4 regions of the Serratia sp. AR11 genome follow, and region 4 is predicted to be linked to each of the others. Evidence: predicted binding sites of a transcription regulator. Region 4 holds the regulator's gene; each other region holds the start of a gene.

Region 1 (3,650 bases), 1.8 Mb from region 4:
CGGTATTCGTGGTGATGGGCATTTACCAATACTACAGCATCCCTATTGTACGCCGGGTGCGTAGCTATCTGGCCGACATCAACGACGGCTTTAACGAAGTGATTAACGGCATGGGCGTGATCCAGCAGTTCCGCCAGCAGATCCGCTTCGGCGAGCGCATGAGCGCTGCCAGCCGTTCCCACTATACCGCGCGTATGCAAACGCTGCGGTTGGACGGTTTCCTGCTACGGCCGCTGCTCAGCCTGTTTTCGGCGCTGGTGTTGTGCGGCCTGCTGATGCTGTTCGGTTTCAGCGGCGAAGGGGCGATCGGCGTCGGTGTGCTGTATGCCTTTATCAACTATCTGGGGCGTTTGAATGAGCCGTTGATTGAGTTGACGTCGCAGCAGTCGATTTTGCAGCAGGCGGTGGTGGCCGGTGAGCGTATTTTCGAACTGATGGATCGCCGCCAGCAGAGCTACGGGACGGATGCTCGTCCGCTGGAGAGCGGCCGTATTGATATTGACGACCTGAGCTTTTCCTACCGTGATGACAAAAAGGTGCTGCAGCATATTTCGCTGTCGGTGCCTTCACGCGGCTTCGTGGCGCTGGTCGGCCATACCGGCAGCGGCAAGAGCACGCTGGCCAATCTGCTGATGGGCTATTACCCGGTCGATCAGGGGGAAGTGCGTCTCGACGGACGGCCTCTGTCCAGCCTTTCACACGCTACCCTGCGGCAGGGCATCGCTATGGTGCAGCAGGATCCGGTGGTGATTGCCGAATCGGTACTGGCCAACGTCACTCTGGGGCGCAATATCAGTGAAGAAGCGGTCTGGCAGGCATTGGAAAGGGTGCAACTGGCTGAGTTGGTTCGCTCTTTCCCTGAAGGCATTCACACGCGGCTGGGCGAGCAGGGTAATAACCTGTCGGTGGGTCAGAAGCAGCTATTGGCGATGGCCAGGGTACTGGTACAGGCACCGAAGATCCTGATCCTCGACGAAGCCACCGCCAACATTGACTCGGGTACGGAACAAGCTATTCAGCGGGCGCTGAGTTTGATCCGCGAGCACACCACGCTGGTAGTGATCGCTCACCGTTTGTCGACCATTGTTGATGCCGATTCGATTCTGGTGTTGCACCGTGGTCAGGCGGTCGAGCAGGGTAACCATCAGCAACTGCTGGCGCAGCAGGGGCGTTACTACCAGATGTATCAACTGCAACTGGTGGGTGAAGAGCTGGCAGCCGCCAACCGCGAAGAAACACAAACTGCATGATCTATGAGGCCGCTTGAGCGGCCTCTTTCTTTTCCCGCCACGCACCATAAACAGGCATCGCTGCGTTTTAAATCCCTTTCTCTGCACTTTTTCGACGCGTCACGCACCAAAATAGTGCGCAATATTTAATCAATCCCCTGTGCGATAGCCTGCCATTGGCTAGCGGCGTTGCGTTACACCCCTGCCTGGTCGGTTAATTTGCTGAATTAGCGTACCAATCCATTTATGGCATAGCCTTTGCTTTATAAGACTCGTACCAGGGGTGAGTTTGGGCTTAATTCGTGGAGGGGCAATATGAAGCTGGTGACCGTGGTGATTAAACCATTCAAGCTGGAGGACGTGCGTGAAGCCCTATCCTCTGTGGGTATTCAGGGGCTGACCGTAAGCGAAGTAAAAGGCTTTGGTCGCCAGAAGGGGCATGCTGAGCTCTATCGTGGAGCCGAATACAGCGTCAACTTCTTACCTAAGGTAAAAATCGACATCGCTATCGCCGACGATCAGTTAGACGAAGTGGTCGATGTTATCAGTAAAGCGGCCTACACCGGCAAAATTGGTGATGGCAAAATTTTCGTTGCCGAATTGCAACGTGTCATTCGCATTCGCACCGGCGAAACAGACGAAGCAGCACTGTAATCACTGGCTCAGTAAAGTAATGGGGATGGATTGATAATGAAAAAACTTTTATCCATGTTGGGCCTGAGTACGGTAACCATGGTTCCTTCTTTGGCACTGGCCGCTCCGGCGGTCGCAGACAAGGCGGATAACGCCTTCATGATGATTTGCACTGCTTTGGTGCTGTTCATGACCCTGCCGGGTGTCGCTCTGTTTTACGGCGGTTTGCTGCGTTCCAAAAACGTGCTCTCCATGTTGACCCAGGTCACCGTTACCTTTGCCTTGGTGTGCGTGCTGTGGGTGCTTTATGGCTACAGCCTGGCTTTCAGCGAAGGTAACGCCTTCTTCGGCGGTTTCCAGACGGCGATGCTCAAAGGCATTGGCATCGACAGCGTCACCGGGACCTTCAGCCAGATGATCCACGTGGCGTTCCAGTGTTCGTTCGCCTGTATTACCGTTGCGCTGGTGGTGGGCGGCTTTGCCGAGCGTATCCGCTTCTCTGCGGTGGTGATCTTCGCAGCCATCTGGTTCACCATTTCTTACCTGCCGATTGCCCACATGGTGTGGGGCGGCGGCTTCCTGGCCGCTGATGGCGCGTTGGACTTTGCCGGCGGTACCGTCGTGCACATCAACGCAGCGAGTGCCGGTCTGGTTGGCGCTTACCTGCTGGGCAAGCGTGCCGGTTTCGGTAAGGAAGCTTTCAAACCGCACAACCTGCCCATGGTGTTTACCGGGGCTTCCATCCTGTATATCGGCTGGTTCGGCTTTAACGCCGGTTCTGCCAGCGCGGCTAACGGCATTGCGGCCCTGGCGTTCCTGAATACCGTGGTGGCGACTGCCGGCGCGATCCTCTCCTGGACCTTTGCCGAGTGGATTGTTCGTGGCAAGCCTTCCCTGTTGGGCGCCTGTTCCGGCATGATCGCCGGGCTGGTTGCCATCACGCCGGCTGCAGGCACCGTGGGTATTGGCGGGGCGTTGATTATCGGCCTGATTGGCGGTATTGCCGGTCTGTGGGGCGTGGTCACGCTGAAGAAATGGCTGAAGGTAGATGATACCTGCGACGTGTTCGGTGTACATGGCGTGTGCGGTATCGTCGGTTGCCTGCTGACTGGGGTATTCACCTCGGCCTCGTTGGGCGGCACTGGGTACGCCGAGGGCGTCACCATGGGCCATCAGGTGTGGATCCAGTTGTTGAGCGTAGTGATTACGCTGGTGTGGTCTGGTGTTGCTGCCTTTATCGCCTTTAAAGTGGCAGGGGCCATCGTCGGGCTGCGCGTACCGGAAGAGCAGGAACGCGAAGGTCTGGACGTCAACAGCCATGGCGAGAGTGCCTATAACCAATAAGCCTTGAAGAAGGGCAGTGCGCTAAAATAACTCGAAAAATAATGATGATGCAAAAAGGGCGATGTCACCATCGCCCTTTTTTTTGGCCTGCGTTTATCAGGCTTCGCGCTGGCGGATCACGCCTTCCTGTACCGTGGTGGCAACCAATACGCCGTCACGGGTATAGAATTGACCGCGTACAAATCCACGGGCGCCGGAGGCGGACGTGCTTTCCACCACGTACAGCAGCCAGTCATCCATGCGGAATGGGCGGTGGAACCACATTGAGTGATCGATGGTCGCCACCTGCATGCCCGGCTCCAGGAAACCGACGCCGTGCGGCTGCAGCGCCGTCGGCAGGAAGTTGAAGTCAGACGCATAACCCAGCAGGTACTGATGGATGCGCAGATCGTCCGGCATGGTGCCGTTGGCGCGGAACCATACGTAGCGGTGCGGTTCTTCCAC
Region 2 (3,650 bases), 170 kb from region 4:
AGACGATGGGGACACGAAATTCCGATTAGACTCTCGTCTTAATCGGTTCGTATCAGCATGAGTCAGAGACTCATTACATCAACAGGTAGCGCTTTTGCTCATTACTTTTCTATCAGACAATCTGTGTGAGCACTTCACGCAATCAATATCATTAGGTAAGGAGGTGATCCAACCGCAGGTTCCCCTACGGTTACCTTGTTACGACTTCACCCCAGTCATGAATCACAAAGTGGTAAGCGCCCTCCCGAAGGTTAAGCTACCTACTTCTTTTGCAACCCACTCCCATGGTGTGACGGGCGGTGTGTACAAGGCCCGGGAACGTATTCACCGTAGCATTCTGATCTACGATTACTAGCGATTCCGACTTCACGGAGTCGAGTTGCAGACTCCGATCCGGACTACGACGTACTTTATGAGGTCCGCTGGCTCTCGCGAGTTCGCTTCTCTTTGTATACGCCATTGTAGCACGTGTGTAGCCCTACTCGTAAGGGCCATGATGACTTGACGTCATCCCCACCTTCCTCCGGTTTATCACCGGCAGTCTCCTTTGAGTTCCCACCATTACGTGCTGGCAACAAAGGATAAGGGTTGCGCTCGTTGCGGGACTTAACCCAACATTTCACAACACGAGCTGACGACAGCCATGCAGCACCTGTCTCAGAGTTCCCGAAGGCACTAAGCTATCTCTAGCGAATTCTCTGGATGTCAAGAGTAGGTAAGGTTCTTCGCGTTGCATCGAATTAAACCACATGCTCCACCGCTTGTGCGGGCCCCCGTCAATTCATTTGAGTTTTAACCTTGCGGCCGTACTCCCCAGGCGGTCGACTTAACGCGTTAGCTCCGGAAGCCACGCCTCAAGGGCACAACCTCCAAGTCGACATCGTTTACAGCGTGGACTACCAGGGTATCTAATCCTGTTTGCTCCCCACGCTTTCGCACCTGAGCGTCAGTCTTTGTCCAGGGGGCCGCCTTCGCCACCGGTATTCCTCCAGATCTCTACGCATTTCACCGCTACACCTGGAATTCTACCCCCCTCTACAAGACTCTAGCTTGCCAGTTTCAAATGCAGTTCCCACGTTAAGCGCGGGGATTTCACATCTGACTTAACAAACCGCCTGCGTGCGCTTTACGCCCAGTAATTCCGATTAACGCTTGCACCCTCCGTATTACCGCGGCTGCTGGCACGGAGTTAGCCGGTGCTTCTTCTGCGAGTAACGTCAATGCAATGTGCTATTAACACACTACCCTTCCTCCTCGCTGAAAGTGCTTTACAACCCGAAGGCCTTCTTCACACACGCGGCATGGCTGCATCAGGCTTGCGCCCATTGTGCAATATTCCCCACTGCTGCCTCCCGTAGGAGTCTGGACCGTGTCTCAGTTCCAGTGTGGCTGGTCATCCTCTCAGACCAGCTAGGGATCGTCGCCTAGGTGAGCCATTACCCCACCTACTAGCTAATCCCATCTGGGCACATCTGATGGCGTGAGGCCCGAAGGTCCCCCACTTTGGTCCGAAGACGTTATGCGGTATTAGCTACCGTTTCCAGTAGTTATCCCCCTCCATCAGGCAGTTTCCCAGACATTACTCACCCGTCCGCCGCTCGTCACCCAGAGAGCAAGCTCTCCTGTGCTACCGCTCGACTTGCATGTGTTAGGCCTGCCGCCAGCGTTCAATCTGAGCCATGATCAAACTCTTCAATTAAAAGCTTGATTTGCTTCAACTCGTGAAGCGATGCTCGAAAATAACTTTCGTAATAATCAGACCGTTGACGAATCAACTGACTGACTTATTGCTTGGTCACTCTTCAAGACTTGATATTTTTTCGAACCCGAAGGTTCTGGATATCGTCTTGTGGAGTGCCCACACAGATTGTCTGATAAATTGTTAAAGAGCAGTGAGTTAGCCGCCGTAGCTTGCCATCTCGAGGTGGCGTATATTACGCTTTCCTCTTTCAGAGTCAACCCCTAATTTTCAGGATTTTTTCTCTTTCTTCCCGGCCGCTATGTGAAGTGAATCACTTGCGCCGTGTCGATGGAGGCGCATTATAGGGAACCGAGTTTTTTGCACAACCCCTTTTTTGATCTTTTCTTACTGTTTGCACACTTTTCGGCCCTTTCGGGTGGATCTTGCGCGATCAGGGCCGTTTTCCGCAGGATCCATCACTTCAGTTGGTTGTAATTCCACCGCCAACGTCTAGTATTGCCGGTAAATATGATCCCGATGCGAGGCTATTACCATGTCTGATGCAGTACGTTCTTATCTTCATTACTCTCCTAAACTGGGCCTGCGCGTCATGATCGACCCTTCCAGTGTGGTGATCGGTAACGTTGAGCTGGCCGATGACGTCAGTATCTGGCCGTTGGTTGCTATCCGCGGAGATGTGAACGCAGTAAAAATCGGTGCACGCAGCAATATTCAGGATGGCAGCGTGTTGCACGTAACCCATAAGTCTGAATATAACCCTGAGGGTTACCCATTATTGATCGGTGAAGACGTTACTGTTGGGCACAAGGCCATGTTGCATGGCTGCGCCATAGGCAATCGGGTGCTGGTAGGTATGGGATCGATCCTGTTGGATGGTGCAGTAATAGAAGATGATGTGATGATTGGTGCCGGCAGCCTGGTTGCTCCGGGTAAACGCCTGGAGAGTGGTTATCTCTATATGGGCAGCCCGGCACGCCAGGTTCGCCCATTGACCGCTGCGGAACGGGAAGGGTTGCTTTACTCTTCTACTAACTATGTACGTTGGAAAGACGAATATTTGTCAGAAGATATCTGACAGGCGCCCGTTCCCTCTCAGGGGAACGGGCTCAGAGTTACACTGCCAGTTCGTGACGCAGCTGGCGTAATACCGGTTCGATCTCCGGCATCACACCATGCCACAGCAGGAACGCATGCGCGGCCTGCCCCACCAGCATCCCTAAACCGTCGGCATATTCTGTGGCACCCTGTTGCTGCGCCCAGGCCAGAAACGGAGTTAATCCCTGCTGATAAAACATGTCATAACAACGCGTATGGCCATTGACCGTACCAACCGGTAGCGCCGGGATGTCACCGCTGATACCGGATGCCGTGGCGTTAATCACTAAATCAAACCGCTGTTGATCAAGTTGATCCAGGGGTAACGCGGATATTTCACCCAGATGCTGGAACACCTGCGCCAATGTCTGCGCACGGCTAAAAGTACGGTTGGTGATCACCACTTCACAACCAAAAGACAGTAGCGGCAAGATCGCGCCACGTGCCGCGCCACCAGCCCCCACCAACAGGATACGATCCTTGGGTTGGATCAACCCCTGACGTTCAAGATCGGTCAGCAGGCCGATCCCGTCAGTGTTGTCACCCAGTAACCCACCGTCTGGCAGTATCTTCAAGGTATTTACCGCACCGGCCAGCGAGGCTCGTTGACTCAGTTCGGTCGCCGCTTCATAAGCATTTTCTTTAAAAGGCACCGTGACGTTCGCTCCCTTGCCACCCGCCTGAATAAACGTCTGCAAAGTGGTTTCGAAACCATCCAGTGGTGCCAGCACAGTGCCATAGGGATGTTCTATCCCTGTTTGCGCGGCAAATAGCGCATGAATACGCGGTGACTTGCTGTGGCCGATAGGGTTACCGAATACTGCAAACTTCTCCATGCACGTTGCCTCTAGCC
Region 3 (3,650 bases), 1.1 Mb from region 4:
CCGGAACGACGCTGGAGTGATCGAACGCGTGAAGCAACATCTGAAAACCACATTGCCATCTTACTTCCTGCCCGCCGAGTACCGGCTGCTGGATCGTCTGCCGATCAACGCCAACGGCAAAACCGATAAGGCTGCGCTGCTGGCCCTTTCTCGCGCGGATCAACCTCCGACAGCAGAAACGCTGACCGGCAGCCGGCAGACCCTTGCCGCTATTTGGTGCCAGCTGTTGGGGACGGAGAATATCCGTGCCGAAGACAATTTTTTCGACATCGGCGGCCATTCACTGCTGGCGGCAAAGTTGGCGACGGCCATCGCCCAGCAAATTGGAGGGAAGGTTTATGTCCGCGATATTTATGAATACCCGACGATAAATCGTCTGGCGCAGGCGCTGGATGAACGCAGCGGCCATGCACTGCCGGCGGTGGACAGCGAACCGGTGCGTGCTCTGCAGGACGACGTCTGGTTACCCGCAGACCTCACCATCAATCCGCATTACGACGTATGGCAGATAAGCTCGCCCAGGGCCATTTTGCTCACCGGTGCCACCGGGTTTATCGGTGCGCATCTGCTGGCAGAGCTGCTGACCACCACCCGTGCCGAGTTGTATTGCCTGGTGCGGGAGCGCAGCCGGATATCCCCGCAACAACGACTCGACGAGATCCTGACTCGCTATCAGATTGCTTTATCCCCCGAGCAGCGCGGCCGCATCCATCTGGTCCCCGGCGACGTGGCCGAGCATGATTTCGCCCTGTCACCTGAGCGCTACCGTGAACTCAGCCAGCAAGTCGATATCATTTATCATTCGGCAAGCGCGGTGAACTTTATCCAACCCTATTCTTATATGAAACGCGACAATGTGCAGGGGCTGCGCGAAATCATTCGCTTTGCCGCGCATCAGCGCACCAAACCACTGATGTTGATGTCGACGATTTCGGTCTATAGCTGGGGGCATCTGCACACCGGCAAACGGGTGATGCTGGAAAGTGACGACATCGACCAGAACCTGCCGGCGGTGATCACCGATATTGGCTACGTCCGCAGCAAATGGGTAATGGAAAAAATTGCCGATCTGGCGGCATCGCAAGGCCTGCCGCTGATGACCTTCCGTCTGGGGTACGCCACCTGCCATAGCCGCACCGGCGTCAGCGCCAGCTATCAATGGTGGGGGCGACTGGTGAAAACCTGTATTGCCAGTGGCACGCGGCCTGCGCTGCAGGATTTGCGCGAGGGCCTGACGACGGTGGACTATATGACCCAGGCCATTGCATACGTCAGCCGTAATCCGCAGGCTCTGGGGAAGAAATTCAACCTGATCCACCAGCACCGCAATAACCTGACGCTGCAGGACTTCTTCAGCCTGTTGGAGCGTGAATTTGGCTTCCACTTCCATCCGCTGCCCTTCGATCAATGGCGGGCGCAGTGGGAACACAACGGCGATGCGCCGCTCTACCCGTTGCTCAGCCTGTTCAGGGACAATATGGTGAATGGACAATCGACAGTGCAGCTCTACCAAAACACCTACCAGTGGGATTGCAGCAACCTGCAGCATTTCCTGCAGCACAGCGGGATAGAAGAACCACACTTTACCCGGCAGGTGCTACTGAATTATCTGCAGCAGTCTATCGGCGCTCCACAGCCGTCATTGCAGGTTTGAACCTCAAGGCGGGCCCCTGTGGCCCGCCAGTGCACCAGTAGAACATTTTGCCCTTAGCGTTGCGCCATCAGCGGTCATAATTACCCCAGACGCGCCGCAGTTTTGCCCCGTTTTAAGGCAGCGTCCGGTTGGGTTGCACCCAAAGCGGGCCGTCTCCTGCCACAACCTGGCGTTTTCGCGCCATTATCGCCCCTTTATCACCTTGGCACATTTTATGCTGGATCCGTCTACAGCCTGCAATGTCGACGAGGTGACGATGCTAAATATCGATCTGTCCGCTTCACCGTTTTTTGATGAGATGCTTCTGGCTGAGGGTAAACACCGGGGTCATTACGAAGCTTACTGCCATTGGCTGCAACAGGCCGATCACAAGGCCATTCAGCGTAAAAGGGAAGAGGCTGCACTGCTGTTCCATCGGGTGGGAATTACCTTTAACGTTTATGGTGAGGATGATGGTGCCGAACGGCTAATCCCGTTCGACAGCGTGCCGCGCATCATTCCCGCCGGCGAATGGGCGATGCTCGATCGCGGCATCCGCCAGCGCGTCCAGGCGCTGAACGCCTTTCTGCACGATATTTACCATCAACAACATATTCTGAAGGCCGGGATCATTCCGGCGGAACAGGTGCTGGCCAACGATCAGTATCAACCCTGCATGCAAGGGGTCGATTTGCACCGCAATATTTACGCGCACATTGTCGGCGTGGATATGGTGCGCGGCGGCGACGGCCAGTATTACGTGCTGGAAGACAACCTGCGTACCCCTTCCGGCGTGTCCTACATGCTGGAAAACCGCAAAATGATGATGCGCCTGTACCCGGAACTGTTCGCCCAGCAGCGTATTGCACCGGTGGAACGCTACCCGTCGCACCTGCTGCAAACCCTGCGTGAAAGCTCGCCGATTAACGATCCGACCGTGGTGGTGCTGACGCCGGGCCGCTTCAACAGCGCCTATTTCGAACACAGTTTCCTGGCGCAGCAAATGGGGGTTGAACTGGTGGAAAGCGCCGACCTGTTCGTCAAGGACGGCGCGGTGTTTATGCGCACCACCGCCGGGCCTTGCAAGGTGGACGTGATCTATCGGCGGGTAGACGATGCCTTCCTCGATCCGCTGGCGTTCCGCCCGGACTCGATGCTCGGCGTGCCGGGGCTGCTGTCGGTATATCGCACCGGTAACGTGGTGCTGGCCAACGCCATTGGCACCGGCGTGGCCGACGACAAGTCGATCTATCCTTATGTACCGGAGATGGTGCGCTTCTATCTGCAGGAGGAGCCGATCCTCAACAATGTGCCGACCTGGCAATGCCGTCATAAAAATGAGCTGTCTTACGTGCTGGCCAATCTGGAACAGATGGTGGTGAAAGAGGTTCACGGCGCCGGCGGCTACGGCATGCTGATCGGCCCGGCTGCGACCAAAGACGAAATCGCTCACTTCCGTACCCTGCTGCTGGCCAAACCGCACAACTATATTGCGCAAAACACGCTGGCACTGTCGACCTGCCCGACCTTCGTCAACGACGGCCTCGCGCCGCGGCATATCGATCTGCGGCCGTTTGCCCTCAGCGGTGCGGAAATTCGCTTGGTGCCCGGCGGCCTGACGCGCGTGGCGCTGGCGCAAGGCTCGCTGGTGGTCAACTCGTCGCAAGGCGGGGGAACCAAGGATACCTGGGTATTGGAGGACGACGCATGCTGAGCCGAACTGCCAGTGAACTCTATTGGATGGCCCGCTATCTGGAGCGGGCAGAAAGCATCGCCCGGGTACTCGACGTCACCAACAAGCTGTCGATGATGCCGATCCGCGACAGCGAAGATCAGGATCTGCAGGTGCCGCTCAATCTGACCAGCACCGGGGAGCTGTATGCCGCAGCCTATCCCGACCTGACCATGGCCAATCTGGTCAGTTTTTTTGCCCTCGACAGCCGCAACCACAGCAGCATTTACAGCTGTTTGCAGATGGGCTGGAACAACGCTCACGCGGTACGCGGCAGCCTGTCTT
Region 4 (3,650 bases):
AGTGGCGTTTATCGCCACCGTTAGAAACTTTAGGATCCCTGTCCGAACCGGGATCCATCGTGGCTAAACAGTATCGTTATCCGGGCTGGAAGTCACGCCAGCCGGGCGTTACTCGGTGATGATTTGGTAAAGCTCTTCGTCACTTTGCGCCGCACGCAGGCGGCGGCATACGGTTTTGTCGGCCAGGCGTTTGGCGACCAGCGACAGAGTATGCAAATGGGTTTTACATTGGTCGGCAGGTACCAGTAAGGCAAACAGCAGATCGACCGGCTGGTTATCAATGGCGTCAAAGGCGATAGGTTGGTCGAGACGGATAAACACGCCAACGGCCCGCAGTGTGTCCTCTTCCAGTTTGCCGTGGGGAATAGCGATACCATTGCCGATACCGGTACTGCCCATGCGCTCGCGGGTGAGAACCGCGTCAAACACTACCTGTGATGACAGGTTGAGCTGTTTTGCGGCCAGTTCGCTGATAATTTCCAAAGCCCGTTTCTTGCTGGTGCAATGGACGGAGCTTCTGGTGCACTCGATGTTTAACACCGAGCTTAATTGCATTGTTTCGTTGTTCATCTCATCTTCACTTAAAACCACACCAGCAAGCAGGAGGCTTGTGAGGTGATTTTTCGCCTTGTTTAACCCTTGATGGCTTATCGGCGCGATACCCATACAGGTAACGCGCCGATGGCCGAGGCTACGTTTGAGCCGTACCCGCTGACGGAAACGGCCCAGAATGTCAGTGTTGTTTCAGTTTGTCTTTATGTTTGTTCAATTGACGCGCCAGTTTGTCGATCAGGCTATCAATTGCAGCATACATGTTCTCGTCTTCCGAGGTGGCGTGCAACTCGCCTCCATTCACGTGCACCGTCGCTTCCGCAATCTGCTGCACTTTTTCCACACTAAGTACGACATACACCTGATTTATGCGATCAAAATACTGTTCGAGTTTGGCGAACTTGGTGTTCACGAACTCGCGCAAAGGTTCGGTGATTTCGATGTGGTGTCCGGTAATGTTGAGCTGCATAATGTCTTCCTTCTCAATAGAGGTCAAACCAACTGTTTACGTTGGTTGGACGGCGGGATGGACAAAGACTCTCGGTACTTGGCGACGGTACGCCGTGCCACGATGATCCCCTGGTCGGAGAGCAGGGTGGCCAGCTTGCTGTCGCTGAGCGGTTTGGCGGGGTTTTCCGCCGCGATCATTTTCTTGACCACTGCCCGGATCGCCGTAGAGGAGGCTTCGCCCCCGCTGTCGGTATTCACATGGCTGGAGAAGAAATATTTCAATTCGAAAATGCCGCGCGGACTGTGCAAAAACTTCTGCGTGGTCACGCGTGAAATTGTCGATTCATGCATCTCCACGGCCTGGGCAATATCTGCCAGCACCATGGGCTTCATAAATTCTGTGCCCTGTTCAAAGAACGCCTGTTGCTGCTCGACGATGCAGCGCGAAACTTTCAGCAGAGTGTCGTTTCGGCTTTCCAGACTTTTGATCAGCCATTTCGCTTCCTGCAAATTGCTGCGGATGTACTGCCCGTCACTGTCGTTACGTGCGCTATTGCCCATCGCGGCGTACTGCTGGTTGATCTTCAAGCGTGGAATGCTGTCGCTATTGAGCTCGACCGTCCAGACATCCTGCACTTTGCGCACCAGCACGTCCGGGATCACATACTCGGATTCGCCGGTGTTGATCGACTGACCCGGACGGGGATCCAATGACTGGATCAGCAACATCGCTTCTTTCAGTGTATCTTCTTTTGAGCGCGTTGTTCGCATCAGGCTGCGAAAGTCGTGGTTAGCCAGCAGGTCCAGATGCTCGCTGATGATCAGGCGTGCCTCAGCCAGATAGGGCGTGTCTTTAGCGTACTGGGAAAGCTGAACCAGCAGACAATCGCGCAGGTCGCGCGCGGCGACGCCAACCGGATCAAAACGCTGTACGCGCTTCAATACCGCTTCGACTTCGTCCATTGTCACATTATCGTCACCCAGACTCTCCAGAATGTCTTCCAGCGGCACGGTGAGATAGCCGGTGTCGTCAACGGCGTCGACGATTGAGGTGGCAATAGCGGCATCGGTGTCGGAAAACGGTGTCAGATCCACTTGCCACATCAGGTAATCCTGCAGGGTCTGGGTGGTCTCGCCCTGATAAACCGGTAGCTCATCGTCACTGTAATCGGTGCGGGTACCGGACGGCGTACCGGCGGTGTAGATTTCGTCCCAGGTGGCGTCGAGCGGCAGCTCTTCGGGCATGTCCTTTTGTTCCAACGCCTCGCGGGTATCCAAACCTTCGGTTTCGACAGTTTCTTTGGCGTCGACTTCTTCGTGCAGGTCGCTCTGTTCAAGCAATGGGTTGCTCTCTAACGCCAGCTGTATCTCCTGCTGGAGCTCAAGCGTGGACAACTGCAGCAGGCGGATAGCCTGCTGGAGCTGGGGGGTCATGGCCAGTTGTTGGCTAAACCTGAGTTGCAAACCTTGCTTCATAATCTTCAGTCTACTTCCGTTAACAGTCGTCCATCAGGACGCGCTGGCACTCAGAGGCGGAATTCTTCGCCCAGATAAACGCGTTTCACCTGCTCATCGGCCAGAATAGCATCCGGCGTGCCGTGGGCAATCAGTTTGCCCTGGCTGACGATATAGGCGCGTTCACACACGTCCAGCGTTTCGCGCACGTTATGGTCGGTGATCAGCACGCCCAGGCCGCTGTCACGCAAGTGCTCGATAATTTTTTTAATGTCGATAACGGAAATCGGGTCAACCCCGGCGAACGGTTCATCCAGCAGGATGAATTTCGGATTCGCCGCCAGCGCACGGGCGATCTCGACGCGGCGGCGTTCACCACCGGACAGCGCCTGGCCCAGGTTGTCGCGCAGGTGGGAGATATGGAATTCTTCCATCAGCTCTACCGCACGGTCTGCTCGCTGCTCGCTGCTGAGATCTTCACGGATCTCCAGCACGGCCATCAGGTTGTCATACACGCTGAGGCGGCGGAAGATGGAGGCTTCCTGCGGCAAATAACCGATGCCACGGCGCGCACGGGCGTGCAGCGGCAGCAGGCTGATGTCTTCTTCGTCAATCACGATACGCCCGGCATCACGCTGAACGATACCCACCACCATGTAGAAGGTGGTGGTCTTGCCGGCGCCGTTTGGCCCCAGCAGGCCGACGATCTCGCCGGATTTCACTTTCAGGCTGACGTCTTCAACAACTTTGCGGCCCTTGTAGGCTTTCGCCAGGTTTTCTGCGATGAGTGTAGCCATAAGTGATTAGTTACTCTTCTTTTGCCCGTTTTTGTCTTGCAACTGCGACGGTACCAGAACCGTAGTCACGCGTTTGCCTTTGTCGCTAAACGCCTGCATTTGCTGCTGTTGCACCAGATAGGTGATGCGATCGCCTTTTACGTTGCTGTCGAGCTGTTCCAGATAGGCATTCCCGGTCAGGGTCACCAACTGCGACGCCACATCGTAACGGACCTTCTGCGCGTGGCCTTTCACCGGCTTGCCGCTGTCTTGCATCTGATAGAAGGTCACCGGATTGCCAAAGGCTTCGATATAAGTTTTGTTCTGATCGCCGCCTGGGCGGGTCACCACAACCTTGTCTGCCTTGATATCGATAGTGCCTTGCTTGATCACCACGTTATCGGTAAAGGTGCTGAC

What was found. The regulator sigma-54, encoded in region 4, starts transcription at its own class of promoters, with help from an activator protein. The targets are predictions, from matches to a motif close to GTTGGCACANNTTTCGCTNT.
Region 1: the regulator sigma-54 is predicted to act here: its motif matches at 1,475-1,494, upstream of glnK (P-II family nitrogen regulator).
Region 2: the regulator sigma-54 is predicted to act here: its motif matches at 2,092-2,111, upstream of ACSOSI_RS23780 (gamma carbonic anhydrase family protein).
Region 3: the regulator sigma-54 is predicted to act here: its motif matches at 1,856-1,875, upstream of ACSOSI_RS02215 (circularly permuted type 2 ATP-grasp protein).

The regions. Positions count from the first base shown of each region.
Region 1 covers NZ_CM150739.1:1,135,916-1,139,565, forward strand. The annotation lists gene ACSOSI_RS05360 (SmdB family multidrug efflux ABC transporter permease/ATP-binding protein) at 1-1,250, shown strand, start outside; gene glnK (P-II family nitrogen regulator) at 1,545-1,883, shown strand; gene amtB (ammonium transporter AmtB) at 1,920-3,206, shown strand; gene tesB (acyl-CoA thioesterase II) at 3,303-3,650, opposite strand, start outside.
Region 2 covers NZ_CM150739.1:5,046,212-5,049,861, forward strand. The annotation lists tRNA gene ACSOSI_RS23770 (tRNA-Glu) at 1-13, opposite strand, end outside; rRNA gene ACSOSI_RS23775 (16S ribosomal RNA) at 157-1,699, opposite strand; gene ACSOSI_RS23780 (gamma carbonic anhydrase family protein) at 2,235-2,777, shown strand; gene aroE (shikimate dehydrogenase) at 2,815-3,633, opposite strand; gene tsaC (L-threonylcarbamoyladenylate synthase type 1 TsaC) at 3,645-3,650, opposite strand, start outside.
Region 3 covers NZ_CM150739.1:471,244-474,893, reverse strand. The annotation lists gene ACSOSI_RS02220 (amino acid adenylation domain-containing protein) at 1-1,654, shown strand, start outside; gene ACSOSI_RS02215 (circularly permuted type 2 ATP-grasp protein) at 1,911-3,347, shown strand; gene ACSOSI_RS02210 (alpha-E domain-containing protein) at 3,341-3,650, shown strand, end outside.
Region 4 covers NZ_CM150739.1:4,879,084-4,882,733, reverse strand. The annotation lists gene ptsN (PTS IIA-like nitrogen regulatory protein PtsN) at 109-570, opposite strand; gene hpf (ribosome hibernation promoting factor) at 734-1,021, opposite strand; gene rpoN (RNA polymerase factor sigma-54) at 1,045-2,478, opposite strand; gene lptB (LPS export ABC transporter ATP-binding protein) at 2,529-3,254, opposite strand; gene lptA (lipopolysaccharide ABC transporter substrate-binding protein LptA) at 3,261-3,650, opposite strand, start outside.